Regions from separate parts of the Halomonas sp. AOP5-B2-8 genome, predicted to be linked through region 3. Evidence: predicted binding sites of a transcription regulator. Region 3 holds the regulator's gene; each other region holds the start of a gene.

Region 1 (10,300 bases), on a different contig from region 3:
GAGAACTAGGCACTGGTGACGTCGTCCGCTATCAGCTTGAGTGGATGCCCGATTACGGGCTGAATTTCATACTTCGCATGGATGGCCTGGCATGGATGTTCTCAATGCTGATTCAAGGCATCGGCGTACTGGTGGTCATTTACGCACGTTATTACATGTCACCCGAAGACCCCGTGCCGCGCTTTTTCTCTTTCTTCTTAGCCTTTATGGCCTCCATGCTTGGCGTTGTGCTATCGGGTAATCTTATCCAGCTGGTTGTGTTTTGGGAGCTGACCAGCCTGACCTCCTTCTTACTCATTGGCTACTGGCACCACCGTGCAGATGCACGGCGCGGCGCACGCATGGCGTTTACCGTGACGGCCACTGGTGGGCTTTGCTTGCTGGTCGGCGTACTGATGCTTGGCCATATCGTTGGCAGCTATTCATTAGATGTGGTGCTGGCATCAGGGGATCTGATTCGTGCGCACCCTTGGTACTTACCCACGCTGATTTTAATCGCGTTAGGGGCGCTGACCAAAAGCGCTCAGTTCCCGTTTCATTTTTGGCTACCTCACGCCATGGCGGCGCCGACGCCCGTCTCGGCTTTTTTGCATTCGGCGACGATGGTCAAAGCCGGTGTGTTTTTATTGATGCGCCTATGGCCGTCTCTTTCAGGAACGCCCGAGTGGACATTAATCATTGGTGGCGCGGGGCTCTGCACGCTACTCATTGGTGCCTTTACCGCCATTTTCCAGCACGACCTTAAAGGCCTGTTGGCTTACTCAACGATCAGCCACCTGGGGCTAATTACCTTATTGCTGGGCATTGGCACGCCGCTGGCGATGGTCGCTGCGCTGTTCCACACGCTTAATCACGCTACATTCAAAGCATCGCTGTTTATGGCGGCGGGTATTATCGACCATGAGAGCGGCACCCGGGATATGCGCCATTTGCGCGGGCTCTTTAAGGTGCTGCCGTATACCGCCACCTTGGCGATTGTTGCGAGTGCGGCCATGGCCGGTGTGCCGCTGCTTAACGGCTTTCTTTCTAAAGAAATGTTTTTCGCCGAGGCATTGGCAGTAGGGTCGGCCCGTAACTGGAGCATGTCCGCTGCGGCCGTGTTAATGGGCATTTTCAGCGTTGCCTACTCGCTGCGGTTTATCAATGTGTTCTTTGGCCCGCTGGCGACCGACCTGCCGCGTACGCCGCACGAACCGCCGCGCTGGATGCGCTTCCCGGTAGAGTTCTTAGTACTTTGCTGCCTAGTAGTGGGAGTGATTCCTGGGCTGAGTATTGGTCCCTTCCTCAACACCGCGGCAATCTCAGTCCTCGGCGAGCAAACGCCCGGCTATAGTCTTTCCGTTTGGCACGGCTTTAATCTGCCGCTGCTAATGAGTGTGGTGGCGTTGGGCGGGGGCGTACTGCTTTATATCTGGCTACGCACACGCCACGGCTTGATCCAATCCAACCGCGTGCCGTTTCTCTATCGCTTTAATGGCAAACAAGCCTATGAGAGCACGATGCTGAGGATTTCCTCCAGCGCCTCGCTGCTTGAAAAACTATTGAGTACCCGGCGCGTACAGCCTCAACTGCTGCTAATGATTACGCTGCTATTAGCGGTGCCGCTGCTGATCGTTAGGCCCGTTTCATTGTTGACTTTTTCAGCCAACGGCGAGTTTTCCCCGCTGTTCGCCGGCCTGTGGGTAATTGGCGCCATTTGTGCCGTGGCAGCCGCCTGGCAGGCTAAATACCACCGCTTAGCAGCGCTCAGTTTGGTGGGCGGTGTCGGCATCGTGGTCAGCATTACCTTCCTCTGGCTATCGGCGCCCGATCTCGCCCTGACCCAGCTTATGGTTGAAACCGTCACGACGGTACTGATTCTGCTTGGCCTTCGCTGGCTGCCTGCGCGGATTACCCCCAAAGAGCTCAACATGCGAGCCACGCGCCTTTCGTGGTTTAGACGCTCGCGGGATATGGTGGTCGCCGTGGTCGCGGGCCTGTGCATGAGTATTGTCAGCTATGCGGTATTGGTGCGCTCGGCACCCGTGGGCAGCATTTCTGATTTCTTCATGACGCGCGCGCTGAGTGAAGGCGGCGGCAGCAATGTGGTTAACGTGCTGCTGGTGGATTTCCGTAACTTCGATACGTTAGGCGAAATCGTCGTCCTCGCCGTGGTAGCGCTGACGGTATACGCCCTGCTGCGGCGCTTTCGCCCTGCGCCGGAAAGCCTGCCAATTCCGGCGCAACAGACCAATAATGTTGACCCCGCCGCCGGCCAAACGCCCGTACAGCAAGTGGAAAGCGGCTATTTAATGGTGCCCGCCGTTTACCTGCGCATGCTGCTTCCGATCATGGTAGTCATTGCTGCTTACTTCTTTATTCGTGGCCATAATCTTCCCGGCGGCGGTTTCGTTGCGGGGCTTACGTTTGCCGTCGCGATTATTGTTCAGTACATGCTAGGCGGCACGACCTGGGTAGAAAAACATCTGCGCTTACAGCCACACCGTTGGATTGCGTTTGGATTAATCATCGCGTGCGCAACGGGGCTGGGGTCCTGGCTGTTCGGCTACCCCTTCCTAACCACGCACACTGCCCATATGACGCTGCCGATACTAGGCGAGATTCACCTACCCAGCGCCTTTGTTTTCGATTTAGGCGTCTTTGGCGTAGTGGTAGGGTCAACAATCTTGATTCTCGTGGCCTTGGCTCACCAATCGGTGCGTAGCCATCGTCTGCCCATTAGTAACATCGCCCCCGTTATCAACAAGGAGGCCAACTGATGGAAGCCGTCATAGCGATTGCCATTGGCATTATGTTTGGCGCTGGCGTCTGGCTGATCCTGCGCCCACGTTCTTTCCAGGTCATTACCGGCCTGCTGCTCATTTCCTACGCGGTGAATCTGTTTATTTTCATTATGGGCCGCCTGTCGATCAATCAAGCACCGCTGACGCTGGGTGAAGGGGCAATTGACCCTTCACTGTACGCTGACCCGCTGCCGCAGGCGCTGGTGTTAACGGCGATTGTCATCGGCTTTGCGACCACCGCCCTCTATCTAGTGGTGATGATCGGCGCACGCGGTTTAACCGGCACGGATCATGTCGATGGTAAGGAGATGGATAAATGAGCCTACCGTGGGTTCAACACCTCATCCTTGCCCCGGTATTAGTACCCTTGCTATGCGGCGCACTGCTGATCTTGATTAACGAGCGCCGTCATGAGCGTAAGTTTCTTATTAACCTTGTCAGCACCGTGTCTTTGCTAATAATTTCACTGGTGCTGCTTTACCTGTCTGACCGCGAATACTGGCCCAACGGCATTGGCGTTTATCTCTCAGCTAACTGGGCGGCGCCCTTCGGTATTGTGCTGCTGGTCGACCGGCTTACCGCGGTGATGATGCTGCTGACGTCAGTGCTGGCAATCGCCTCGTTAGTATTTTCGATGTCGCGCTGGAGCCGTATCGGCGTCCACTTTCACTCGCTGTTTCAATTCTTATTAATGGGTATTAACGGCGCTTTTCTGACTAATGATCTGTTCAACCTATTCGTCTTTTTTGAGGTGATGCTGGCAGCCTCCTATGGGTTAGTACTGCACGGCTACAATACCCGGCGCATCCGCGCGGGCATGCAATACATCGTGGTCAATTTGCTGGCATCGTTCTTCTTCTTGATAGGCGTGGCGCTGATTTATGCAACGACCGGCACCTTGAACATGACCGATCTCGCCGCGCGTTTAGATCTGTTAGCCGCTGAAGACCTGGTGCTGCTGAAAGTGGGCGTTGTTATTCTAGCGCTCGCCTTTTTGACCAAAAGCGCTATGTGGCCGCTGGGGTTCTGGCTACCCACCACCTATTCAGCCACATCGCCGCCGGTGGCCGCGATGATGGTACTGATGACCAAGATTGGCGTGTACGTGCTGCTGCGGCTGTGGCTGCTGCTGTTCTCGGATGGACCGGCGGCAGGCTTTGGCTTCGATCTATTGCTATGGGGCGGGCTCGCGACGCTGGCATTCGGTACCATTGGGTTGCTGGCCAGCCAAGAACCAGGCCGTATGGCCGGCTATGCTGCGGTCATCTCGTCCGGCACGCTGTTAGCAGCGGTAGGCTACGGGCAGCCCGAACTCATCAACATTGCGCTGTTTTATATGATTAGCTCGACGCTCGCCGTCGCAGCGTTCCTGCTGCTAATTGAGCTGATTGAGCGGATCAGAACCCCCGGCGCGGCGATGCTAGCGCTGACCATGGAAGCCTTTGCCGTTGATGATAAGCCTGACGAGCCGGTGGGTGTGCCTATCCCAGGTGCGCTGGCGTTTTTAGGGCTCGCCTTCGCCGGATGCGCGCTGGTGATCACAGGCCTACCGCCGCTATCGGGCTTTGTGGCGAAATTTGGCCTGATGCATACCTTGCTCAATCCAGAAGGAATGTCGACCGGCATGGTGACCTGGCTGCTGCTGACGCTGATAGTACTTTCAGGTTTGGCGGGCATTATTTCGCTGATGCGCTTTGGCGTGCGCACCTTTTGGGCCACTAAACACACCACGGCACCGCATTTACAGCGCTCGGAGGTGGCACCCATCACCGCGCTGCTGCTGCTCTGCGTGCTGCTAACGGCCCAGGCGGGGCCTACCGTGGCCTATCTGGAGCGTAGCGCTGAGCCGCTTCATCAACCGGGCCTGTATATTGAGCGCATTGAGTCTGCCCCGGTGATCACCCAAGAGCCGTTGGGAGAACGCACATGAGCCTGCACCGCTGGCTACCCTCGCCGATGCTTTCCGTTGCCCTGCTGGCTATGTGGCTAATGCTCAACCAGAGCGTAGCGCCCGCCCAGATACTGCTCGGCACGCTGCTTGCGATTGCCGCCCCCTTAATGACCAAGCCGCTGCGCCCGATGACGCCGGTACCGTTTAGAAAGCCGCTGGTGATGGCCCGCCTGTTGACGCTATCGCTAATAGAGATTATTCGCTCCTGCTTCAACGTGAGCCGGATCATTCTCTTCGCCAAGCCTCAAGGGCTGAATTCACAGTTTATTAAAGTACCGCTGGACTTGAAGCATTCTCACGGCTTAGCGCTGCTGTCGTGCCTGATTAACTCTACGCCGGGTACGGTGTGGGTAGAAATTTTACCCGACACCCATGATTTGGTGCTGCATGTGTTTGATCTTCACGACGCCCAATGGTGGGTCGACACCATCAAGACACGCTACGAGAAACCGTTGATTGAGATCTTCGACAATGTATAGGAGCGCGCGCCAATGACGGCCCTTTTATCGTTAGCCATCAACTTCACACTGGTGTGTATCCTTCTGGCGATGATGCTGTGCGTCGTGCGCCTGCTGCTTGGCCCCACCGCACAAGACCGAGTGCTCGCACTGGACACGCTATGGATGTGCGCAATGCTCCTCGCGTTAGCGCTAGGCCTGCGTTTTGGTAATCTGATTTATTTTGAAGTGGCCATGCTCATCGCATTGACGGGCTTTGTCTCGACGGTGGCCCTCACGAAATTTTTAATGCGCGGCGAGGTGATCGAATGAGCCCTGACTTTGAAAACCTCCCCTTATGGGTCAGCCTGCCCGTCACTCTGCTGCTGGTGCTGGGCAGCCTGATAGTGCTGATTGGCGCGATAGGCCTGGTGCGTTTGCCGCACTTTTTTCAGCGTATCCATGGCCCGGCGATCACGGTCACTTTAGGCGCTGGCTGCATTTTAATCGCATCAATGCTGTTCTTTACCGCGCTGCAGTCGCGCCTGGTGATTCACGAGCTACTCATCACCGCGTTCATTTTGCTTACAGCGCCTGTCGTGGCAATGCTACTTATGCGCACCGCGGTCTATCGAGACCTCCGGGCGCGCCGGCGCGATAGCAAGACAGAATCAAACGAAGTTTATCCCTTCTCACCGGATGAGTAAGAAGGGCTAACGCCATAGCAATGGCGCCCCTTCTGTTAGCCTGACACCGTCCGCTTACCTAGCCCTTACGCTCAATATCCACATCGCTGGCGCGGGTAAAATCATCAAGGGCCATCATGTGGCCCAGCTTGCCCGCTTTGGTTGAAAGATAGTGTTCGTTATGGGGATTTAGGCCGGTCGTGATGGGCAGGCGCTCTACTACGTTGACACCGTCGCGGGTGAGCGCGTCAACCTTACGCGGGTTGTTGGTCATTAAGCGTAGCGATGTAACGCCTAGGTGATTGAGCATGGGCACGCACAGATCGTATCGGCGCATATCGGCACCAAAGCCGAGCTGCTCGTTGGCCTCTACCGTGTCAGCACCTTGGTCTTGCAGATTGTAAGCACGAATTTTGTTCAAAAGCCCAATGCCGCGTCCTTCTTGGCGCAGATAAAACAGTACGCCGCGGCCCTCTTCAGCGATGCGTTTGAGCGCCTCCTGCAACTGATAGCCACAGTCGCAGCGCATTGAGAACAGCGCATCGCCGGTCAAACACTCAGAATGCACACGCCCAAGTACCGGCTCATCGCCGGTCACGTCACCCAGCGTTAGCGCGATATGATCTTTGCCAGTAGCCTCATCTTCGAAGCCATGCATAGTAAAAGTGGCCCAGGGCGTGGGCAGTCGGGAAGCGGCAATGAAGCGAATGGTCACAGGTTACCTCGTTGATTAACCAAACCAGTTAACCACACCAGTGTTGGCAAAGTAGGCAAGTATTCTATCAGGAAGCGGCGCCCGCCTCACGGTGGTTAGACGGCTAAATAGCGGAGAAAAATTGGCTGGGTGCGACGATTTTGCCACGCGGTAAGCCGCTCTCGCGCCTATCTTCAAGTACAACTTCAAGTACAATTACCCCCATACAATGCGGGCAAATTTCCTAAGAGCAAGTGTTTATGACGACTACACCGTTGAAAAATGATCGTTTTCTTCGCGCGCTGGCGCGTCAGCCCGTGGATCGCACGCCGGTATGGATGATGCGTCAGGCTGGCCGCTATCTGCCAGAATATCGCGCCAGACGGGCCGATGCGGGCAGCTTTATGGACCTGTGCCGCAATCAAGACCTGGCCTGCGAAGTAACGCTTCAGCCGCTGGAACGCTATCCACTGGATGCGGCTATCCTGTTTTCGGATATTTTAACCATTCCGGATGCGATGGGGCTTGGCCTGTACTTTGAAACTGGCGAAGGCCCTAAATTTCGTAAAACGGTACGCACGCAGGCAGAAGTTGACGCGCTGAGCGTGCCCAATGCCGAGCGCGACCTAGATTACGTGATGCGCGCGGTGTCGACTATTCGCCGCGAGCTGAACGGGCGTATGCCACTTATCGGATTCTCTGGCAGCCCCTGGACACTGGCGACTTACATGGTGGAAGGCAGCTCTAGCAAAGATTTCCGCCACTTAAAAACCATGCTCTACGACACGCCAGACACTCTGCACCAGCTGCTGAATACGCTGGCGCAGTCGGTGACCGACTATCTGAATGCGCAGATTCGCGCGGGTGCCCAGGCGGTACAGATTTTTGACACTTGGGGCGGCGCGCTTTCAACACCTGCCTACCTTGAGTTTTCGCTGCGCTATATGAAGCAGATCGTGGCGGGGCTGATCCGCGAACACGACGGGCGCCGCGTGCCGGTGATTCTGTTCACCAAAAACGGCGGCCAGTGGCTGGAACATATCGCTGACGCCGGTGCCGATGCGCTGGGTATCGACTGGTCCACCGAGCTTTCCGATGCTCGCGCCCGCGTTGGTCATAAAGTGGCGCTACAGGGCAACCTGGACCCCAACGTGCTGTTTGCCCGCCCCTCGGCAATTCGCACAGAGGTTGCTCGCGTGCTTGAAAGCTACGGCCATGGCCCTGGCCACGTGTTTAACCTGGGCCACGGCATCAGCCAATTTACGCATCCGGACAACGTCACCGCCTTCATGGAGGCGCTGCACGAGCTAAGCCCGCAGTATCACCGGGATATTTCGACCCCATCCAACGTCACGCATCCAGGAGCCAATTGATGAGCGAATTACGCGACGACCAGTGGTTTACCGAAGTCTTTGATAGCCACGGCAGCGCTTTCTCACTGAAGATTTCTGAAAAGTTGCTGGATGTGCAGAGTCCGTACCAGCACTTAGAAGTCTACGCCACCGAGACCTACGGCAACTTAATGGTGCTGGATGGCTGCGTGATGCTGACGGATCGCGATAATTTTCTTTACCACGAGATGATTGCGCACCCGGCGCTGTTTACCCATCAAGATCCTAAGCGTGTAGTGATTATTGGCGGCGGCGACTGCGGCACCTTAAAAGAAGTGCTGCGTCACCCTGGCGTTGAAAAAGTCACTCAGATCGATATCGATGAAGAGGTTACCAAAGCATCACAACGCTTCTTCCCTACGCTGGTGGCGTCGAATAACGATCCGCGGGCCGAGCTGCTGTTCGCCGATGGTGTGAAGTGGGTCGACGATGCACCGGATGAGAGTATCGACGTGTTAATTATCGACTCCACCGACCCGGTTGGCCCCGCCGAAGGGCTGTTTAAAACTGACTTCCTAAAGCGCTGTCACCGCATTTTGAAAAGTGGCGGCGTAATGGTGCAACAGAGCGAGTCGCCGCTTTATCATAGCGGATCGATCATTCGCGAACTGCGCCACGATATGCAAGAAGCCGGATTTGACAGCGTTGCTACGCTGCCTTTCCCGCAGCCGGTTTACCCCTCAGGCTGGTGGAGCGTGACGCTGGCCGGTAAATCTATCGACGTTAATGCGTTCCGTGAACAGGACGCCGCAAGCCACGGCCTGCCGCTGGAGTATTACAGCGTTGATGCCCACCGTGGGGCGCTCGTGCTACCGCCGTTTATGCGCAAGGCATTTGCGGCCGAGTAAATAACGCCCTTAGCCCGTCGTTTGACCACTGCCCATCTTGTTCTGCCCTAGAAAGGTGCAAGAGCAAGTGGGCAGTCTCGTTTTTTGCATATAGACGTTCGTCTCGAATCCGTTGAGTAGCGTTGAAAAGCGCTGAATTAGCGCCTGTACCCTTGTTGGCATCTTACTTGCTAGGTTTAGTTACATGCTAAGGCATGCGTAATTCTGGGAATTCAGGATTCTAATTGATTCAAGGGGAACTATATGCTGAACAAAAAACACCTCGTGCTACTAGCGTCTGCTGGCTCAGTGACGTTAGCGGGAATAGCAACGGCTCAAGCAGACGTCTTAGAAGATACCATCGAGCGCGGGGCCGTTCAGTGTGGCGTGAGTGACGGCCTGCCTGGCTTTTCTGCACCGGATGGCGACGGTAACTGGCAAGGCCTGGACGTTGATGTATGCCGTGCAGTCGCCGCAGCCGTACTTGGCGATTCAGAAGCGGTCAACTACATCTCCCTTAACGCCGTTGAGCGCTTTACCGCTCTTCAATCGGGCGAAGTGGATGTTCTTTCGCGCAATACCACCTGGACCACCACTCGGGATACCACCCTGGGCCTCAATTTCGCAGGGGTTAACTTCTACGACGGTATCGGCTTTATGGTTAGCCGCGACCTTGGCATTAACGGTGCAATGGAACTTGATGGCGCCGCTATCTGTATCCAAACGGGCACCACGACCGAATTGAACGTGGCCGATTACTTTCGCGCCAACGATATGGAATTTGACCCCATCGTTTTCGATACCTCTGAGCAAACCGTTGGCGGCTTCCAGGCCGGGCGCTGCGATGTACTGACCTCCGACACCTCACAACTGGCAGCGCTACGTATCCAACTTGACGACCCCGAAGGCGCGGTCATTCTACCTGAGATTATTTCTAAAGAGCCGCTTGGCCCCGTCGTGCGGCAAGGCGATGACACTTGGTTTAACATCGTTAAGTGGTCGCTGTTCGCTATGATTAACGCCGAAGAATACGGCGTGACCAGCGAAAATGCTGAGGAAATGCTCAGCTCTGAAAATCCGGACGTGGCTCGCCTGCTCGGCCAAGACGGTAACTATGGCGAAGGCATGGGCTTAGAGGCTGACTGGGCTTACAACATTATCAGTCAGGTCGGTAACTACGCTGAAAGCTTTGAACGTAACGTAGGCATGGGCTCTCCGCTTGAAATTGAGCGCGGTGTGAACGCTCTTTGGAACGCCGGTGGCTTCCAGTACGCTCCTCCGATTCGCTAAGCGTCTCGCTTGACCCTGGCCCGCCGACTTTTCCAGTCTTCATATCAAGGAATGGGCGGGCCATCTGATTGACCTTCCGTGTAGCGGAGACGCCATCCATGTCGGTAAGACCCAACATTCGCCACGCCGGCCACAAGCCGCCGTTTTGGCGAGATCGCGCTAAGCGCGCACTTATTTTCCAAATCATTTTGATCGCCGTTGTCGCGGCTTTCCTGGCCTACATTATCCACAATACCCAAGC
Region 2 (10,300 bases), on a different contig from region 3:
GTTGGCCTTGGCGATTTCCTGTTCATGGTCGGTGGCGGACATTGCCTCAAGGCCACGGCGATATACCAGCGTGACCTCGGTGGCGCCTAGGCGAGACATCTGCGTGGCCATATCAATGGCGGTATTGCCCGCACCGATGACAATGCAGCGTTTGGAAACGGGTAGGCTGCCCAGGTCAGTGGCTTGGCGTAACGTTTTTATATATTCAACCGCCGGCATTAAGCCGGGTGCTTCTTCGCCGGTGAGGCCTAAAGCGCGGCTGGCGCCCAGCCCTAGGCCTATGAACACGCTGTCGTACTGCTGGCGAAGCGTGCTCAGCGCTAAATTGCTTCCCAAGCGCTGGCCGTACTGTATATCGATGCCGCCGATTTCGAGTAAAAATGCGACTTCCTTATGCGCAAAGTCATCGGTCATTTTATAGCGTGCAATACCGTACTCGTTCAGCCCACCGGGTTTCTGTTCGGCTTCAAAAATCGTTACCTGATGGCCAAACATGGCCAGGCGGTGAGCGCAGGAGAGCCCTGCAGGCCCTGCACCCACCACCGCAATATGCTGGCCAGTTGAGGCTGCACGCGTAAAAGGGTGTTGTTCAAACTGCATGTTGTCGGTGGCATGGCGCTGCAATAGGCCAATCAGCACCGGCTGGCACTCGGCATCGTGATTGCGTACGCAGCTACGCTCGCAGAGAATTTCGGTGGGACATACGCGGGCACAGCTGCCGCCCAGAATATTGGCTTCCAAAATGGTTTCTGCCGCGCCGTTGATGTTGCTGTCGCTGATTTGGCGAATAAAGCTTGGAATATCGATATCCGAGGGGCAGGCCTCAACGCAGGGCGCGTCATAGCAGTAGAGGCAGCGCTGGCTTTCGATGATCGCCTGGCGATCGGTGAGTGGGGGATGAAGATCACTAAAGTTATTCGCCAGCGCTTGCGGGTCGTAGGTGCCGACCTCTTTTGCGCTGGGCAGGTAGTCCAGTGGATTGGTCACGGTGTTACTCCCATTCTCTAGTCTTGTCTTGCGCTGTATTTTTTATTGGCTCATTTTTAACGTGCGACAGCCTTCGGGGCGTTTAACTCGGCCCGCTTGGCCAGAAGCTCGAATACACCGGGGTAGGCGGGGCGTTTTAGATAGCGGCCTGCACCGCGTTCGGCGCGTAGCTCGCCATCTCGCCATACCCATTTCCCTTGGCTAATCGTGTGGCGGGCGATGCCGCGGACTGTTTTACCCTCGAAGATATTGAAATCGACGTTCTGGTGATGGGTCTTGGCGGAGATGGTGCGGGTGCCGTTGGGATCCCACACCACGATATCGGCGTCGGCACCGACTTGAATCGCACCCTTGCGCGGGTAGAGATTGAAAATCTTGGCGGTGTTGGTCGAGGTGATAGCAACAAATTCTTGGGGCGAAAGTCGGCCGGTGTTAACGCCTTCATCCCACAGCACGGCCAGGCGGTCTTCGACACCGGCGGTGCCGTTGGGGATTTTGGTGAAGTCATCCTTGCCGGCCGCTTTTTGCTCCTCGCAGAAGCAGCAGTGGTCGGTAGCGGTCGTTTGTAGGTTGCCGGATTGCAGGCCGTGCCAGAGTGCTTCTTGATGGCCCTTGGGCCGGAAGGGAGGGCTCATTACGTGGGCCGCTGCCGTTGCCCAGTCGGCGTGCTGGTAGACGCTGTCATCAATCAGTAAATGGCCTGCTAAACACTCGCCAAACACCTGATGGCCCTGTTGGCGGGCGTAGGCGATTTCATCCACCGCATCTTTGGTGGAAACATGTACCAGGTACACCGGCGCGCCTAGCGTGCTGGCAATGCGGATCGCGCGGCTAGCCGCTTCGCCTTCTACTTGAGGCGGGCGGGAAAGCGGGTGCGCCTCTGGCCCAGTTATGCCTTGAGCGAGCAATTTTTGCTGCATGTGGTACACCAGCTCGCCGTTTTCGGCATGTACCGTGGGAATGGCGCCTAGCTCTAGGCAGCGCGAAAAGCTTTCCACCAGAATATCATCGGTGGCCATAATGGCGCCTTTATAGGCCATAAAATGCTTAAAACTGTTAACGCCATGCTCGCGCACCAGAGTGCCCATTTCCTCTTTAACGCTTTCATCCCACCAGGTAATGGCGACGTGAAACGCAAAGTCAGTGGCGGCTTTTTCTGCCCAGCCTTGCCAGGTTTCGAAGGCTTCTAGCAGCGACTGGCCGGGGCTTGGGATGACAAAGTCAATAATCGTTGTGGTGCCACCTGCCATAGCCGCGGCGGTGCCGGTGTAAAAATCTTCGCTGGCCACCGCGCCCATAAACGGCATCTGCATATGGGTATGCGGGTCGATACCGCCGGGCATTACCAACTGATGGCTGGCATCAACCGTCTCACAGCCTTCAGGGATGTCTAGATCCGTACCAATGGCATGAATCTTACCGTCTACGCAGAGCACGTCGGCCCGGTAGGTGTCGGCGTGAGTGACCACCGTGCCGCCTTTGATTAATAAGCTCATCGTTCGCTCCTTGGATGATTGTTTGGACAGTGCTATTCGCCGTCGGTGAGACGGGTGTAGGTTTCCGGGCGGCGGTCGCGGAAGAACTGCCAGTTGTTACGGGCTTCTCGCACCATGTCCAAATCAATCTCGTGGACGAGGAGTTCATCGTTGGTTTCGCTAGCCTGAGCTTCGATTTTGCCGCGAGGGTTGACGATATAGCTGGAGCCGTAGAAATTGCCGATATTCCACGGTGCTTCAGTGCCGACACGGTTAATGGCGGCAATAAAGCAGCCGTTGGCTGCCGCAGAGGCGGGTTGTTCAAGCTCCCAAAGATATTGAGAAAGCCCCGCCACGGTGGCAGAGGGGTTGAAAATCACTTCGGCACCGTTGAGCGCAAGCGCCCGCCAGCCTTCGGGGAAATGGCGGTCATAGCAGATATACACGCCAATTTTGCCGTAGGCAGTATCAAACACCGGCCAGTTGGATTGCCCAGGTTTGAAGAAGAACTTCTCCCAAAAACCGGCCACTTGAGGGATATGCGTTTTGTGGTATTTGCCCAAGTAGCTGCCATCGGCATCGAACACGGCGGCGGTGTTGTAGTAAACGCCGGTTTCGGTTTCTTCATAGATCGGAACAATAATGACCATGCGGTGCTCAGCGGCCAGTTTTTGCATCATCTGGCAGGTGGGGCCTTCGGGTACGCGCTCGGCGGCGGCGTACCATTTGCCGTCTTGGCTGGGGCAAAAGTACGGCTGATTAAAGACTTCCTGAAAGCACAGCACCTGCACGCCCTGGTCTGCGGCTTGCTGAATCATCGGTAGATGGGCTTCGTTCATCGCGTCACGAATGGCCGCGGGCGAAAGCTCGGTGCTGGTTTTTAAGCCCATTTGAATTAAGCCGATTTTCATCTTCTGCATTAGACGCTCCCTCTGATTGTTGGTGTAAAGCGTTTGTTTCAGTCTTAAGCGTTGTCTAATAAAGCTGACAATCAAGACAGCTTTTATTAAAAGTATCGTTGGCTTGGTGGTTTTGGCAAGTCATCATTTATTGTTTTTTAAATTAACGTTAACTCTTTGAGTTTGTTTGATTTTATTTATATAAATAGCAGTGTTCACTCTTTTGGTGATCATGCGCACTGTTTTGGAGTTTTTTATTAATTGTTTTGAATCATGCTGTTATCTATTTTAGAGGGCTTATTTTAAATTCTGAGATGTTTAAAGTTGGTGCAAATATTTTTTTTGATCTAGCTTTGTTTGGTCGACGTTTGTTCGAGAGGTAACATCGTCAAAGGTAATGATCTAATAATAATATTGTTGTCCATAAAGGCAGCTTTTTAATCAATGAGTTAATTGGCATGCTCGCTTAGCTAGGCACACTTATTGCTTTGAATCCTGTCTAGGAAACTTCACTGACCGTGGGGATTAAGGTTTGTCAGGATTTAGCCGCTGTCGCTAGCGTTCAGACACCGCCTGGGTTGGACAACGCAATGCTGAGGAGATACAAAAATGCCAGAAACAACCTCTCAGATGGTGGATCGAGATGGTCTGATTGAGCTTGAGGTAGGGAACGATGTACGCAACAGTTCGCGTTTTAATGAAGATATTGCACCGACCCAGGCTAGCGAGCGCACCTGGACCAAATGGAATATCGCCGCCCTGTGGGTCGGCATGTCGATCTGCGTGCCTACCTACACACTGGGCGGCGTTTTAACCGCCTATTTTGGTTTAAGCGTGGGCGAGGCGTTATTCGCTATTCTGTTGGCGAATATCATCGTGCTGATCCCGCTGACGTTGAACGCTTTTCCAGGCACCAAGTTTGGTATTCCTTTTCCCGTGGTTTTGCGTTCTTCATTCGGCATTTTAGGCTCTAACGTGCCCTGCCTGGTGCGCGCATTGGTAGGCTGTGGCTGGTTTGGTATTCAAACGATGTTTGGCGGTCTGGCGATTCATCTGCTGCTTTCAGAACTGGTGCCTGCTTGGGCAGCATTAGGTGGGGTTGGTGAAGTTATTGGCTTTTTTGTCTTTGGCGCGATGAACCTTTACGTGGTTATTCGCGGGGCTGAATCGATCAAATGGCTGGAAACATTGGCCGCGCCGCTGCTGCTAGCGGTGGGTATTGGGCTAATGATGTGGGCATGGCCGAATATGTCGATGACCGAGCTTCTCGCGCAGCCGCCATCGCGCCCTGAAGGGGCATCGGTTTACGGCTATTTTTTTGCGGGCTTGACCGCTATGGTCGGTTTTTGGGCCACGCTATCGCTTAATATCCCCGATTTCAGCCGCTTTGCGAAAAGCCAAAAAGACCAGATTGTTGGTCAAGTAATCGGCCTGCCGCTGACGATGTTCTTCTTTGCAGCTCTCGGGGTAGTGTTGACCGCCGCTTCTGAGACGTTAGTGGGCCAAACCGTTGCCGATCCGGTGCGCTTAATTGGCTATATCGACAGCCCCTTCTGGGTCGTGATGGCGATGCTACTGATCATTATTGCTACCATTTCTACGAATACCGCCTCGAATATTGTTTCGCCCACCAACGATTTCCAAAACATTGCCCCTAAGCTGATTAACCAAACGCGCGGTGTATTGATCACTGGGGCCGTTGGGATGCTGTTAATGGGTTATGACCTGCTGCAAAAGGCGGGTGTTATTCCTCCCGGGGTTTCCCTTGAACAGATGTATTCCAACTGGCTGCTGGGTTATTCAAGCCTATTAGGGCCCATCGCTGGCATCATGGCAGTGGACTACTTTCTGATTAAAAAGCAGCGTTTGGATGTGCCGAGCCTGTACATGGATGATCACGCCTATCCTGCTGTGAACATCGCTGGCTTTATTGCTTTTGGTGTGCCGGTGCTGCTCACGTTAATGTCGCTAGTGACAGACACGATGAACTGGTTTTATGACTATGGCTGGTTCACAGGCTCAGCGCTTGGAGCCATCGTTTACTACGTGGCGAGCCAAGTGTTGTCATCGTCGCCACAGGTTGGGCCGGTACCCATCATGGCGCGTGACGCAGCAGAGCAACGTTCATAAAACGCACTGTTTTTTGCTTACTGTTTTTTGCTTACTCTGCGTTTTTAATAAAACTTAAAAACGCATCCACTACGCGATTAGGGCGCCGGTCGTGGCGGGTGATGAGTACAAAGGGGATGCGATAGTGCTGGGCGCTTGCATGTAGCGCCCGCATCTTGCCGGCGGCCACCCACTGGGCAGCCACGTGTTCGGGTAGGAAACCGATAAAGCGCCCGGTAAGAATCAGAAAGGCCGCTCCTTCGCGGTCTGATGCCGAGGCGCGCAGGCAAAGCGCATCATGCGCCTCGCGCGCTTTTGCAGGAAGCGGGTAGCGCGGTGAAATAGCGGGGTAATGGGCAATATTGGCAGTATCAAGAATGTCATCAGGCTCAGAAAAAAGCGGATGCTCTGCCGCGCAGTAAAGATAAGAAGGCTCATCGTAGAGGTGCCGCGTTTCTAAGCTGGTCGGTAGGTTCACTGCGGGCACAACGCCAACGTGAAGATGGCCATCCATCACGCCACGAATTACCGCATCGGAAGGCTCCATATGAATATGCAGCGTGACATCATGCGCCGGTGCACTCAGCTCGGCCAGCGCATTGGTGACATGCATGGCCGGTAGCGTGACCAAATTATCGGTAATGCCAATGTTAAGCTCACCTTTTATGGTTTGATGCAGAGCATTTACATCGCTTTTAAAGGTTTCCAACGCAGTGAGCAGCGTAAGCCCTGCCTGATAAATCTCTTTACCCTCTTCGGTTAAGCTAAACCCACCACGCCCTCGCTGGCAGAGAGAGAATCCTAGCCGCCCCTCCAGGTCGTTCATATGCTGGCTAATCGCCGAGCGACTAATGCCGAGCGTCGTTTCAGCCGCGGTAAAACCGCCGCATTCGACAACCGTTTTAAAAATACGAATTAAGCGTATTTCGTAGTCGCTCATTTGACCTAGCGATGCCATCACAGCCCCTGGGTATCTAAATAATTAATATATAGTGCCATGCTTTTTTAATGAATCAACTACGATAAAAACTGATATACATGGCATAGCCGCTTGTTGTGAGTGGGGTATAGCATTTCTAATTTTTCTTAAACTGTACTAGGTGTTTTCATGGCATACCTAGATAAGGCCCCTGTGCGATGCCCGTCATCTCTATTGATGCAAAAGACGATGTGCTGAAAGCGACGGCTACCTACCGCCAGCAGCGGCGACATGTGATAGCGCTATATGTGCTAGCGCTTAGCATCATTATGGCGCTTTTCGGTTGGCTGTTGAGTGAGCAGTATAAGCAAGAAATGGCCGCCGCAGAGTCGCATATTAATGCCCGCGCCAATGTCGTTGTGGCGTGGGCAAAAGGAGGCTTTTCTCAAAGTGGGCAAGCTCTGTTCGGATTAACCGAACTACTCGCCTTACAAGATATATCGGATAGCAATTCTAATCCGCAGCTTCAACAAGCGTTAGAAAATCTCACCCAGTACGTGCCTCTGATCGACGAAATAGTTCTTTTTGATACCCAGGGACGCTTGCTGGCAAGCGGTGGCGGAAAGTGGAATACACGTTTTAATATCAGCGAGACAGCGTTTTTTAACGCCTTGACGCAGGGGGAAGAACAGGAGCTGATTACGCCGCTGCAGGTATCGACCGGTGATCAACGTCTCTACTTTTACCATGGAAGGCGATTCGAGAACTCCAATAACGGCGTTGCAGGTGTCGTAGTGTCACGCATCGTACCGGGCGTATTTACCGACGTGCTTGAGCAGATGAATGTCTATGACGGCGAAAGCATTACGCTGATCGACACCGATTTAAAGATGATCGCTAGATATCCGCCGTCAGAGGGATCAATGGCTATTGGTAGTCAAATCGTTAGCCCTAATATGACGCAATGGTTAGACAGTGGCGAATCCGCTCTTGCACTAAAGGGAGTGTCACCTATTGACGGCCGCATGCGGCTGATGCGCATGCAGCGAGTCGGAGCATATCCCATGCTGGTCATTGTCGGTATTGATCTGCATGCGCTGCTAGCGGATTGGCGCCAACGGACGTGGATTTTTGTGCTGATAGTAGCTGTGATGGCGCTGCTAGGGGCTTGGGGGGCGCGTCATTATCTAAGCCGTTTAACGCTAGCGGATCAATTACGCCAGCGCATTGAAGAGCGAGAACAGGCGCGTGCTGAAGCGCAAGTCGCTGCCGCCGCCTTTCAAACACACTTAGGCATTTTAATTACCGATGCTCAGGGCTTGATTCTGAAAGTGAATGACACGTTCACGCGTATTACCGGTTACAGCCAAGTCGAAATTGTCGGTAAAACCCCGCGCGTCTTTAGCTCCGAGCTACATAATGCAGCATTTTATCGTCGTTTATGGAAGCAAGTGCTCAAAACCGGCAACTGGGAAGGCGAGATATGGAATCAGCGCAAGAACGGTGAGCTGTTTCCTGAGTGGCTCACGGTGAGCGCGGTTTATGGCAACGGCGGCGTGTTGACGCATTACGTGACTACGATGAGCGATATCAGCGAGCGCAAAGCCGCTGAGCAGGAGATTCATCAGCTGGCATTTTATGATTCATTAACGGGGCTGGCGAACCGGCGCCTATTTCTAGATCGCATGGATGCTGCGCTCAAAGCGCTTCAGCGCCATCAGCATGGTGTCGCACTGTTGTTTATCGATATTGATAACTTTAAGCAAATTAATGACACCCTTGGACACTACCAAGGGGATCAGTTATTGCAGTGTGTCGCTCAGCGGATGGGCCAAATGCTGCGCGATACGGACACGCTAGCACGCTTGGGAGCCGACGAGTTTGCGGTGTTAATTGAAGGTGCTGAGAGTAGCCGTACTCAAATCACGCAGCTTGTTGAGCGTATTGGCCATAAATTATTGGCAGTACTCAATGAGCCCATCTTACTTGGTGAAGAGACTGTTACGATCACGGCCAGTATTGGTATTGCGGTGATGGAGGGCGATGAACACAGCGTCGATGAGTATTTGCAGCAGGCGGATCTGGCACTCTTTAAAGCCAAAGACAATGGCCGCCACACGCTGTGTTTTTTTGATCCCGCCATGCAGGCAGCGCTGTTGGCCCATGTGAAGTTAGAGGCAGATTTACACCAGGCACAGGAAAACCAGCAGTGGTTGCTTTACTACCAGCCTCAGGTCAACTCCTGCGGTACGATCATTGGCGTAGAAGCGCTATTACGCTGGGAGCATCCAGAGCGTGGCATGGTGTCTCCCTGTGAATTTATTCCGTTGCTAGAAAGCACTGAATTGATTAATGACGTGGGTGAATGGATATTGGCCGGTGCCTGTCAGCAATTAGCGCGGTGGGCGCAGCATCCGCGTTTAAGCACGTTAACCATATCGGTCAATCTTAGCCCGCAACAGTTTCGCGATAAGCATTTTTTATCCCGTGTAGAGGGGGTTTTTGCCCGCACCCAAGCGCCGCTTAGCCGCTTAAAACTAGAAGTGACTGAGTCACTGTTCGTGGCAGCCCAGGATGAAACTCGGCATAAAATGCTCGCCTTAAAGGCGCAGGGCGTGCGCTTTTCGCTGGATGATTTTGGCACCGGCTATTCGTCATTGGCGTATCTGGCTCAGCTGCCGTTGGATCAATTGAAAATCGACCAGTCGTTTGTTCAACAGGTACTGGATAGCCAAGCGAATGCGTCCATTGTGGAAAGTACGATTGCCCTGGCTGGTAGTTTAAATCTAGAGGTCATTGCGGAAGGAGTGGAGACAGAAGCACAGCAGGCGTGGCTATTGGCTCATGGCTGCCACGTTTACCAGGGCTATCTGTTTGGGCAACCGGTAACCGTAGATGAAATGGAAAGACGGATTGAAAAAGTCTGAATGCTCAGCGCAGCTGTCAGCCTGTTAACTGACGGGCAGGGCGCATAGGTGGGGTTCAAGATCCAGGCTAGGGGTAGGCAGCGTGTCGGGAAGAATCACTTCCAGTCGAGAGTCTTGCCGCCATGCGCTGCTTTCAATGCTGAGTGTGCCGTCCGCACGGTTAAGGCGCTTCCAGCCATTATCGGTATGAAAAACGCCTTTAATGCGAGCCTCTCTTGGCAGTTCCCCTAGATGCGCGGCGAGGCTGTCCAGGTCAAAGCGCTCGCTGGGATGCCAGCGTAGTCCTGTGCTGGTATAGCCTAGCGACGTGCCGGTTTCACGTTGGGGTTTGCCCGGTGGCGGCGGGAAATCAAAAAACGAACCCGCTAGGCTGGGCATTGCCGCGAGCTGCTGATGACTGCCTGGCATTTCTTGGCCGCGAACAGCGGCGCTGCTACTTTGAGTGAGCAGCGTGAGCGATAGTTCGCCTTGTAAGGTTTCCTGCACCCATTTGCGCGGAGGCCAGCGCTCGGCGACAAACGCATGGGCAGCCGCTAGCTGGCCTGAAGTGCTCTGGTCGAGCATCGTAAGCGCCACGGCGTCTGCCATATCGAGCTGATCGAGGAAGGTGTCGTGCTGGCGAGCGCGGGCGTCATCCAGGCGGCGCGGGTCGAGAGTGGCAATAATGTCGCGCACGTCGACCACATCGTTAAATGCCTCACCACGCAATAAGTCCAGCAGGCCTGCGGGGTGTCCAAGGCCTGAAGGCTCAATGATTACCCGGTCGGGTTTGCTACGTGCCAGTAAATTAACCAGAGCCGCTTGCAGTACAAACGCCAATTGACAGCATAAGCAGCCGCCAGGCAGGCCTTTTACAACGACATCATCGCGGGCATCAAACATCGCCTGATCGATGCCGATTTGACCGAACTCGTTGACTAAAATTGCCCATTTTTCATCCACAGGCTTTTGCTCGATCAGGCTGTGGATAAGCGTGGTTTTGCC
Region 3 (10,300 bases):
ATCGGTGGCCATCACTGGCGCGCCGGAAAGCTTTTCAACCCCTTCAATCAAGGCCGTATTACCTTCCAGTACGATCTTAGCGCCCATTCGATTAAGCTCTTGAACGTGCATGAAGCGATTTTCAAAAATGGTCTCAACCACGCGAGAGTTGCCTACGGCCACCGCATTCATAGCCACAAACTGTGCCTGCATGTCGGTAGGGAAAGCAGGATAAGGCGCCGTGCGAATATTAACGGCCTTGGGGCGCTGACCATGCATATCCAATGCAATCCAGTCATCGCCACTGGTAACCTCGGCACCGGCTTCTTCTAACTTAGCAATAACGGCGTCAAGAATGTCCGCACGGGTGCGCTTAACCTTTACCCGCCCACCGGTCATAGCAGCAGCGACCAGGAAAGTACCGGTTTCGATACGATCAGGCATTACATCGTGCTCACAGCCGTGCAGCTTCTCGACACCCTCAATAGTAATGGTATCAGTACCATGGCCGCTGATTTTAGCGCCCATTTTGATCAAGCACTGCGCCAAATCAACAATTTCAGGCTCGCGGGCAGCGTTTTCTAGAATCGTTTTGCCTTCGGCCAACGTGGCAGCCATCAGCAGGTTTTCGGTGCCGGTTACCGTTACCGTATCGAAATATATAGTGGCGCCCTTCAGGCGGCCATCGACACGCGCACGGATATAGCCTGCTTCAACGCGTATCTCCGCCCCCATGGCTTCTAAGCCACGAATGTGCAAATCCACCGGACGCGAACCAATCGCACAGCCGCCGGGTAGCGATACATCGGCCTTGCCAAAGTGAGCCAGTAAGGGGCCTAAAACGAGGATGGACGCACGCATCTTTTTAACAAGTTCATAAGGCGCGTGGCAGTGAGTAACCTGCGAACCATCCAGCTGTATGCTCAGCTTTTCGCCCATCACCGGTTCAACGCCCATACGGCCTAGCAGCTCTAGCGTGGTGGTAATATCTTGAAGATGCGGAAGATTACCAATAATCACGGGGCCATCGGCCAACAGGCTGGCACACAGAATAGGCAGCGCTGCATTTTTAGCGCCGCTTGCCCACACTTCACCGTCTACCGACCCGTTGCCGGTAATGAGTAATTTATCCATAGGAATGCCGTTATTGAACGTTCTCCGACGCAGTTTGCCACTGCGTCGGAGTAAACGTTTTGATGCTAATAGCGTGGAGAGCACCCGAAGCGATTTCGTCGCTGAGCGCAGAGTAAACTAACTGCTGACGTTTGACCGGAGAAAGGCCGTCAAAGGCTTCGCCAACCGCAATCACCTGAAAATTACAGCCTTCACCCTGGATGTGAAACTGGCATCCGTCGATACGGGACTCAAGCAGTGCTTTTACCTCGTTGGGTTGCATGGGGCAGAAAACTCCTTTGGGGTCATCGTGATTAATGAGCGTAAGCGGGTCGACATAATAAAGAAAAGCGGTGCACTTGGCGATGCCGCACTGTTAAACGGCTAGTGCCGTGGACGGGTTCTCAATTAGATCGTCCAACTCAGCCAATGACGCTAGCCGCTTAAGCGGCTCAGACAAATCAATCGCATCAACGCCGATGGCACGCTGCTGGCAAATACGCAGCCATTCAAACAGCACGCTAATAGCAACGCTGCTGGCTTTATCAACGCCGCTAAAATCAAACGTCACGGCGTCTAGCTCAGTGCTTTTCAGCCACTTAACGCCACTGGCGGCCAAATCGGCCGCCAGTGCTACGTTTACGTCGCCTATGACCCTTAGAGTCGTGGTTTCTACGTGAATAGAGACGTCAGTGTGCGAATACAGCACTGTCACGCATCGCCTCCTTGTTCCAACTCTTCAACGCCTACTTCGGGCGACCACCCATTAATGACCGCATCATAATCGCGGTTATTATCACGCATCGCCTGGTCGAACTGATTACGGAATGTTAGGCCCAAATTAATGCCATTGACGATTACATTGACCACACGCCATTCGCCACCTGAAAGTCTCAGGCTATAGCTCACGGGATACACTTGGCCGTTGTTGGCAACTACTTCCATGGCAACACTAGCTTGGTCGTCGTAGCGCTGAGCCTGCTGGGAATCCAGCACTCGCAGCTCGTCATAATCAAAGGTCACCAATCCACGCGTATAGGTGTCAATCAATGTTTGACGAAACACATCGGCAAAGCGGCTACGCTGCTCCGGCGAGGCATTGCGGAAATAGTTACCCATGACGCTGGCACCGATATAGCGAAAGTCAGCTACTTGATCGAGGCTGCTATCCACCAGCGCTTCAAGCTCATTCAAGTTATTGGCGTAGTAGTCTTCTCTACCGTCAAGATCCGCCATTAACGAACTTATATTGTCACGGATCATATCTTCGGGCGATTGAGACTGCGCCAGCGCCTGAAAAGGTAGCGACATTGCAACCAGCATGGTGGCTGCGACAAGCCAACGGCTAACGGCGTTATTTGCTTTTTTCATCACTTTAATCTCCCTGTTCGTTATCCTATGAGAACGGCGTTTAACGTCCTGTTGCCATTAACTACTTGCCATATTGGACACAAATTGTTGAATAAGTTCTTCTAGCACCAGCGCAGACTGGGTGTCACGAATCGAGTCGCCGTCTTCGAGCATGTCCGGATCACCGCCTACGCTCAGGCCAATATACTGCTCACCCAGAAGGCCCGCCGTTAAGATAGAGGCAATGGAGTCGCTAGACAGCAGGCCTTCAAGCTCGCTATTCAAGCTCAATACCACGCGGGCATCATACCACTGCTGGTCTAGCTCAATGCTTTCTACCCGTCCTACCGTTACGCCTGCCATGGTGACCCGCGCACGCGGCTTTAGCCCGCCGATATTGGCAAAGTTAGCTTCCAACTGAAACGACTGAGAGGGCGCTGAAAGCGTTAGCCCACTGACGCGCAAGCCGAGGAATACCAGGCCCAAAATGCCGGCAATCATAAACAGGCCAACACCAAACTCCATGCTTTTACTACGTCTCATGAAACGACTCCACCCATCAAAGGCCGCCAAACATAACGGCCGTCATCACAAAATCAAGCCCCAGAACTGCAAGCGACGAATACACAACCGTGCGCGTGGTGGCACGTGAGATACCTTCAGAGGTAGGCACCAGATCATATCCTTGAAAGACAGCAATCCACGTCACTACCAGGGCAAAGACCAAGCTTTTGATCACGCCATTGCCAACATCGTTAACGAAGGCGACGTTAGCCTGCATATTGCTCCAATAGGAGCCTTCAAACACGCCTAGCCACTCAACGCCGACTAAATAACCACCCCAAATACCCACCACGCTAAACCCGACGGTCAGAATAGGCAGTGACACGAACCCCGCCCACAGCCGTGGCGCCACGACTCTGCGCAATGGATCAACGCCAATCATCTCCATGCTGGTTAACTGCTCAGTGGCTTTCATTAATCCAATTTCTGCGGTCAACGCAGAGCCGGCGCGGCCAGCAAACAACAGCGCGGCCACCACCGGCGCGAGCTCACGCAGCAGAGACAGCGCCACCATTTGACCCAGCGCTTGCTCAGCGCCAAAATCGACCAAAATGGTGTACCCCTGCAGCGCCAGCACCATGCCGATAAACAACCCTGACACCAGCACAATAGCCAACGAGAGTACGCCAACAAAGTGCATTTGATGCACCCATAACCGCCACCCCTCCCGAGAGGGAACGCCGACTGCCGACTGGGCAAGAAACACCCCAGCGCGGCCTAAGGCTTCCATTAAATCGCACCCTTTGCGCCCCAGACGGGTAATACGCGCGGTGCCGTTTGAGAATTTTGACTGCATTGACCCTGCCTTTGTACATTTTGCCTATTGTCGTAGCGCGGCTTGCCCCAGAATATCGCGATAAAACGCCTCAGCGGGGTAGTGAAACGGCACGGGACCGTCGGGCTCGCCATGAACAAATTGACTAACCCGTGGATCCTGGTTGATATCCAGCGTATGCGGCGTGCCATGCGCCACTACCTGCCCATCAGCGATCAAATAGAGGTAGTCCGCAATACTCAAGGTTTCTTTAATATCGTGCGAGACCACGACAGAGGTCAGCTGTAGCGCTTGACTGAGGCGCTTAATCAGCTGAACCAAAACGCCCATTGAAATAGGGTCCTGACCAACGAAAGGCTCATCGTACAAAACCAGCTCGGGGTCTAGTGCTACGGCTCGCGCCAAGGCGACTCGCCGCGCCATTCCGCCTGAAAGCTCCGCGGGAGTTAATTCACGCGCTCCACGCAAACCTACCGCCTGCAGCTTCAGCAGCACCAGATCACGCACCATCGTGTCGGGCAAGTCGGTGTGCACGCGCAGCGGAAAGGCGACATTTTCAAACACGTCTAAATCTGAAAATAACGCACCACTCTGAAACAGCATACCCATGCGTTTACGTAGCGTGAACAGCGCTTTGCGTGAGAGGCGATGAACGTCCTGACCATCAATTAAGACTCGTCCTCGGTCCGGCGCCAACTGGCCACCTATGAGCTTAAGCAGCGTTGTCTTGCCGGTGCCACTGGGCCCCATGATAGCAGTGACTTTACCCCGCGGAATCGTCATATTGACGCCACGAAAAATCTCGTGATCGCCACGAGAAAAATAAAGATCTTCAATTTCTATGAAGGGTGTCTCTGTCATAGCTCAGTTGACTCTTAGCGCGACGCGGCTAGGGCTAACTATTATACGCCACTTGCCGCTGCCGCATTTAAAAAAACAGCGTTCTAATACATTATCGAACAACGTACTATAACTCTACTAAGCGCTATCACGCTAACCGATGTTGCGATTATTAAGCACAGCATATCTCAGCACATCTGCCCCAATAGCAGCTGAAGTACTGCCTACTAGCACTGCCAAGATGTTATTCTTAGCGCTTGTCGCCTTTTATATTTTCAATCGCCAAGAGATATCGCTATGCGCCAGCCTCTCGCCTCCCTCAGCTTACTGCGCGAAAGTGCCTTACGTACGCTGCAAATTGAGCAGGCAGCTATTGGTGGCCTGCAGGCCAAGTTAGATGAAAACTTTGACCGCGCCTGCGAGCTTATACTCGCCTGCCAGGGGCGCGTCGTGGTCACTGGCATGGGTAAATCTGGCCATATAGCCGGCAAGCTTGCCGCCACCCTAGCCAGCACCGGCACACCCGCCTTCTTTGTTCACCCAGGTGAAGCCAGTCACGGCGACCTGGGCATGATTACTCGCGCCGACGTTGTGTTGGCCCTGTCTAACTCAGGCGAAACGGCCGAAGTGACCGCCCTTCTGCCGCTACTGAAACGTTTAGGTACGCCGCTGGTCAGCATGACAGGGCGGCCTGGCTCCACGCTCGCTAAGCATGCTGATGCGCATCTAAATAGCGGCGTTGAGCGCGAGGCATGCCCGCTGGATCTCGCCCCCACTAGCTCGACCACTGCCGCCCTAGCGCTGGGTGATGCGCTCGCCGTAGCACTGCTGGAAGCCCGAGGCTTTACGGCAGAAGATTTCGCTCTTTCCCATCCGGGTGGCAGCTTAGGCAAGCGCTTGTTGCTGCGCGTGAGAGACCTTATGCACGATGGCGCACGCTTGCCGCAAATTCCGCTAGGCAGCCCGCTGCGCGACGCTTTATTGGAAATTACCCGCCAAGGGCTGGGCTTTACCTGCGTGGTTGATAGTGACGGTCGTTTAGCCGGGGTATATACCGATGGCGATCTGCGGCGCACGCTGGATCAATACCACAACTTACGCGACGTCTTAGTCGATGATGTCATGACTCGGCCAGGTAAACGTATCGGCCCCGACATACTGGCAGCAGAGGCGGTACGCATTATGGAAGAGGGCCGAATTACGGCACTCGCGGTGGTTGATGAACAACAGCGCCCGGTTGGTGCCTTACATATGCATGACTTGCTTGTTAGCGGCGTTATTTAACGTATTTATCGCAAGATTTAGCGACTTCTTAAAAGAATGGAGGCTTTATGACCCTATCTGCAGCCCTACTTGATCGACTTCGCCGCGTTCGTCTATTGGCGTTAGATGTTGATGGCGTACTCACCGATGGTCGACTTTACTTTCAGGCTGACGGCATCGAAATTAAAGCCTTTCATACTCAGGATGGCCATGGTCTAAAGCTGCTTAAGCGAGTCGGCATCCACGTCGCGCTGATTACTGGCCGCGATTCGCCCATGGTTAGTCAACGTGCCGCAGCGCTGGGTATCGACCATGTCTTTCAAGGCTGCGAGGATAAGCTCGCCACCTTGCGCGGCCTGTGCCAGCGTTTGGATATAGAGCTAGAGCAAGTCGCCTATTGCGGCGATGATCTCCCCGACCTATCGGTTATCAAGCGCTGTGGTGTCGGCATTACCGTCCCCAATGCGCCGGACTATATGCACACTCATGCCGACTGGACAACGGAACGGCTTGGCGGGCACGGCGCGGTACGCGAAATTTGCGATACTCTGCTTGAAGCCCAAGGGCACTGGAGCGCAGTGCTCGACACTTACTTGCACGGCCGCACATAAATGCTTAAGCATCTTAAAACACGCCTAGGATTAACAGGGCTTTTTATCGCCTTGGGCGTGCTATTGGTGTGGCTTGGCCCAGGCGGGCCTCAAAAAACCGCTATCGACCCAGAAGCGCAGGCCCAAGAGCCAGGGCACGTACTTCAGGATGCTGAAATCACTCTGTTTGGCGACAACGGTAACGTCTTGCAATCATTAAAAACACCGCGCCTCATCCATACGCCGCAAAGCGGGAAAACCTGGTCTGAGAGCCCTCAGGCCACCCTGTATGACAGCGATGAGCGCCAGTGGCTAGCCAGTGCCGATGTGGGCACGCTTAATACCAATACGCAGTCCCTCGTTATGTCCGGCTCCGCGCGACTTATTGCGCCAGACGAAGGATGGCAGCTGGATACTGAAGAACTGCACTATGATGGCCTCACTCAACATGCATGGAGCGAGGCACCGGTATTACTGCAACAGCCGCCCCAGCAAATGAATGCTTCACATATGGATGTATGGTTAAACGATAGCCAGGTCCGCTTATCTGACGGTGTGCGCGGCACTCATCCACCGGCCACACAACGCTAACAGGAGTCGCCATGAAAGCACTTATCTACACCGCCCTTTTTGCGCTTGCCGTGCCGCTATCCGCGGCAGCCCAAACCAGCTCGTCTTCACAACAGGCCCCCGTGGAGGTGGAAGCCGACCGCCTAGATCTTGATCAGCGCGCGGGCACCGCCGTCTACACTGGGGATGTCAATATTCGCCAGGGCGAAATGCAGCTGCGCGGCGAACGAGTGGAAATTCAACGCAATGAGGCGGGCGAGCTTTCACGGGCAACGTCGACCGGTGAGCGTGCTTATTTGCGCCATCAGGCCGAAGGGCAAGAAGGCCCGACGGAAGGCTGGGCTCGGCGGATTATTTATCACGTCGCCGAACGCCGAGTGGAGCTCGTTGATCAAGCTGAATTGACACAGCAGGACGACAAATTTACCGGAGGTCGGCTTGAATATTTCATCGACCGTGAAGTGATTCAAGCGCGCTCAGACGTTGAAGGTAGCGAGCCACAGCGTATACGCATGACCATTCAGCCTGAACAATAGAGAGTCTATCGATGGCAACTGCTGACAATGCGCCGATAAAAACATTATATGCCCACCACTTGGCAAAAAGTTACAAACGTCGCCGCGTAGTTAAAGATATTAACTTGGAAATCTCCCAAGGCAGCGTCGTTGGCTTACTCGGCCCTAACGGCGCGGGCAAAACCACGTCGTTTTATATGATTGTCGGGCTGGTCAAATCTGACGCCGGCAAAGTGGGTATTGACGACTTAGATTTAACTCGCGCTCCGATGCATGAGCGCGCAGCGGCGGGCATTGGCTACCTGCCCCAAGAAGCGTCTATTTTTCGCAAATTATCGGTTGCCGATAACATTATGGCGATATTAGAAACGCGCAAAGAGCTCGACCGCCCAGGTCGCGAAGAGCGCCTGGAGGCTCTGCTTGAAGATTTCCATATCACCCATATTCGCGACAACCTAGGCATGAGCCTCTCAGGCGGAGAGCGTCGCCGTGTAGAAATTGCCCGCTCGCTAGCGACCGAACCCGCCTTCATCTTGCTAGATGAGCCCTTTGCCGGGGTTGACCCCATTTCAGTGGGCGAGATTAAAACCATCATTCGCGCGCTGAAACAGCGCCACATTGGCGTTCTGATTACCGATCATAACGTCCGTGAAACGCTGGACATTTGCGATATCGCTTATATTGTCGGCGATGGCCATATCATCGCCAGCGGCCCCCCGGCATCTATCCTCACTAACCAGCAAGTCAGGGATGTTTATCTGGGCGCAGATTTTCGTCTGTAGGCTTATTTTTGCCCATAAATCCCGCCTTATAACGCTTTAACTACCAATGGCATGCTTATTGCACTTGCACCCAGCTCCCACTCGCACTAGGGTAAAGCATTCCGATTAACGAGTGGTTCTCAAATGGTCATGAAAGCTTCTCTTCAACTGCGCATTGGGACACAGCTGACCATGACACCTCAGCTGCAGCAGGCTATCGCCCTGCTGCAGCTATCGACTCTGGATCTTCGTCAGGAAATTCAGCAGGCCTTAGATGCCAACCCCATGCTGGAACAGGAAGATGAGTTCGGTGAAGAGGCCGTAAGCGAGCCTAAAGAGGAGGAGTGGTCAGAGAGCATTCCCACCGAGCTTTCCGTTGATAGCGACTGGTCGGACACCTATCAAGACATTGGCGGCACTGGCAGCAGCAGCGAGGGCCCTGATTTTGAGCGCCAGGCTGCCGAACAGAGCCTTCACGGCCACCTATTGTGGCAACTCGCCATGACCGATTTTAGTGTGCGTGAACAGCTGGTTTCCGAGAGCCTCATTGATGCACTAGATGCCAACGGCTATTTGACCCAGCCGCTTAATGATATTCGTGAAGGGCTACGCGCCCAGGGCATTGATAGCCTTAGCCAGCGCGAAGTCGAAACGACATTATTAAAACTGCAGCAATTCGAGCCCACCGGTATTTTTGCCCGCGACCTGCGTGAATGTTTGATGCTGCAGCTCGCCGCCCTGCCAGATGATACGCCACTGCTGGTGCCTGCTCGTAGGCTAGTGCGTCAGTTTCTTGAAGCGCTCAGCAAAGATGACATGCGCTTACTCAAGCGACGCTTAGGACTCGATGACGAGCAGCTAGCCGATGTCATCCAGCTAATTCGCAGCCTAGATCCACGCCCAGGCAGCGCTTATGGCGTGACCAACGACAGCTACATCACGCCCGACCTGGTGGTGCGTCATGATAATGAAGGCTGGCATTTAGAGCTCAATCAGGACGCCCTGCCTCGGTTAAGAATCCAACCTGATTACGCCAGCCTGATAAAGCGTGCGGACAAAAGTCAGGATAATCAGTTTTTGAAAGAACACCTGCAGGAAGCGCGCTGGTTAATTAAAAGCCTTTCGAGTCGTAACGACACGCTGCTGCGAGTGGGCCGTGAAATCATTACCCGTCAAATCGGCTTTCTCGAACATGGCGAAGAATCCATGAAACCGCTGATTTTGGCCGATATAGCCGCAGCCGTTGAAATGCATGAATCAACGATTTCACGGGTGACAACGCAGAAATATATTCATACGCCGCGTGGCGTGTTCGAGCTGAAATACTTTTTCTCTAGCCAAGTGAGTGGCCAGGATGGCGACAGCCACTCCAGTACCGCGATCCGCGCCCGCCTGAAAAAGCTGGTTCACGAAGAAGCGCCCAGCAAACCGCTTTCTGATAGCCGCTTAGTGACATTATTAGAAGAAGGTGGCATTCAAGTTGCAAGGCGTACGGTAGCCAAATATCGTGAAGCCATGGGCATTCCCTCTTCCAGTGAGCGGCGCCGTTTGCGCTAGGATCTGCCAGGTTGCAGCGAAACTCTCGACAAGGGCTTTGCAACGGGGCAAAAAGGGTTACAATCAAAAGGGCTACATATCTAAGTACTAAGTACAGTCCCTAAGTACGGTTCCTAAGCACGGTTCCTAAGTACAGTCCGATAGATAAGGAGTACGTCAATGCAAGTAAATATCACTGGTCATCACGTAGAACTGACTGACGCCTTGCGTGACTATGTTAATGAAAAGCTTGAACGTGTTGAGCGTCATTACGACAATATAACCACTGTGCAGGTCACCCTATCGGTGGAGAAAGAACGCCAACAGGCAGCCTGCACACTGCATGCAGCAGGCGCTGACTTACATGCAGAAGCCCTAGACAGTGATATGTATGCCGCTATCGATGCGCTAGCGGACAAAATTGATCGTCAACTCGTTAAACAT

Evidence for each region. The regulator sigma-54, encoded in region 3, starts transcription at its own class of promoters, with help from an activator protein. The targets are predictions, from matches to a motif close to TGGCACNNNNNTTGCTNT.
Region 1: the regulator sigma-54 is predicted to act here: its motif matches at 8,947-8,964, upstream of ACT3RP_RS10265 (amino acid ABC transporter substrate-binding protein).
Region 2: the regulator sigma-54 is predicted to act here: its motif matches at 3,834-3,851, upstream of ACT3RP_RS11695 (NCS1 family nucleobase:cation symporter-1).

Annotation. Positions count from the first base shown of each region.
Region 1 covers NZ_JBQSVS010000004.1:25,862-36,161, reverse strand. The annotation lists gene ACT3RP_RS10310 (monovalent cation/H+ antiporter subunit A) at 1-2,759, shown strand, start outside; gene ACT3RP_RS10305 (Na+/H+ antiporter subunit C) at 2,759-3,103, shown strand; gene ACT3RP_RS10300 (monovalent cation/H+ antiporter subunit D) at 3,100-4,713, shown strand; gene ACT3RP_RS10295 (Na+/H+ antiporter subunit E) at 4,710-5,213, shown strand; gene ACT3RP_RS10290 (K+/H+ antiporter subunit F) at 5,226-5,504, shown strand; gene mnhG (monovalent cation/H(+) antiporter subunit G) at 5,501-5,878, shown strand; gene ribA (GTP cyclohydrolase II) at 5,937-6,572, opposite strand; gene hemE (uroporphyrinogen decarboxylase) at 6,812-7,924, shown strand; gene speE (polyamine aminopropyltransferase) at 7,924-8,790, shown strand; gene ACT3RP_RS10265 (amino acid ABC transporter substrate-binding protein) at 9,034-10,059, shown strand; gene ACT3RP_RS10260 (amino acid ABC transporter permease) at 10,158-10,300, shown strand, end outside.
Region 2 covers NZ_JBQSVS010000004.1:336,093-346,392, forward strand. The annotation lists gene ACT3RP_RS11680 (NAD(P)-dependent oxidoreductase) at 1-987, opposite strand, end outside; gene hydA (dihydropyrimidinase) at 1,044-2,483, opposite strand; gene ACT3RP_RS11690 (nitrilase-related carbon-nitrogen hydrolase) at 2,516-3,382, opposite strand; gene ACT3RP_RS11695 (NCS1 family nucleobase:cation symporter-1) at 3,971-5,491, shown strand; gene ACT3RP_RS11700 (LysR family transcriptional regulator) at 5,523-6,428, opposite strand; gene ACT3RP_RS11705 (bifunctional diguanylate cyclase/phosphodiesterase) at 6,608-9,316, shown strand; gene ACT3RP_RS11710 (CobW family GTP-binding protein) at 9,341-10,300, opposite strand, start outside.
Region 3 covers NZ_JBQSVS010000003.1:483,810-494,109, forward strand. The annotation lists gene murA (UDP-N-acetylglucosamine 1-carboxyvinyltransferase) at 1-1,113, opposite strand, end outside; gene ACT3RP_RS09820 (BolA family protein) at 1,124-1,375, opposite strand; gene ACT3RP_RS09825 (STAS domain-containing protein) at 1,469-1,807, opposite strand; gene ACT3RP_RS09830 (MlaC/ttg2D family ABC transporter substrate-binding protein) at 1,804-2,463, opposite strand; gene mlaD (outer membrane lipid asymmetry maintenance protein MlaD) at 2,521-2,985, opposite strand; gene mlaE (lipid asymmetry maintenance ABC transporter permease subunit MlaE) at 3,002-3,802, opposite strand; gene ACT3RP_RS09845 (ATP-binding cassette domain-containing protein) at 3,827-4,642, opposite strand; gene ACT3RP_RS09850 (KpsF/GutQ family sugar-phosphate isomerase) at 4,919-5,905, shown strand; gene ACT3RP_RS09855 (KdsC family phosphatase) at 5,953-6,495, shown strand; gene lptC (LPS export ABC transporter periplasmic protein LptC) at 6,496-7,065, shown strand; gene lptA (lipopolysaccharide transport periplasmic protein LptA) at 7,077-7,580, shown strand; gene lptB (LPS export ABC transporter ATP-binding protein) at 7,592-8,341, shown strand; gene ACT3RP_RS09875 (RNA polymerase factor sigma-54) at 8,465-9,877, shown strand; gene hpf (ribosome hibernation-promoting factor, HPF/YfiA family) at 10,037-10,300, shown strand, end outside.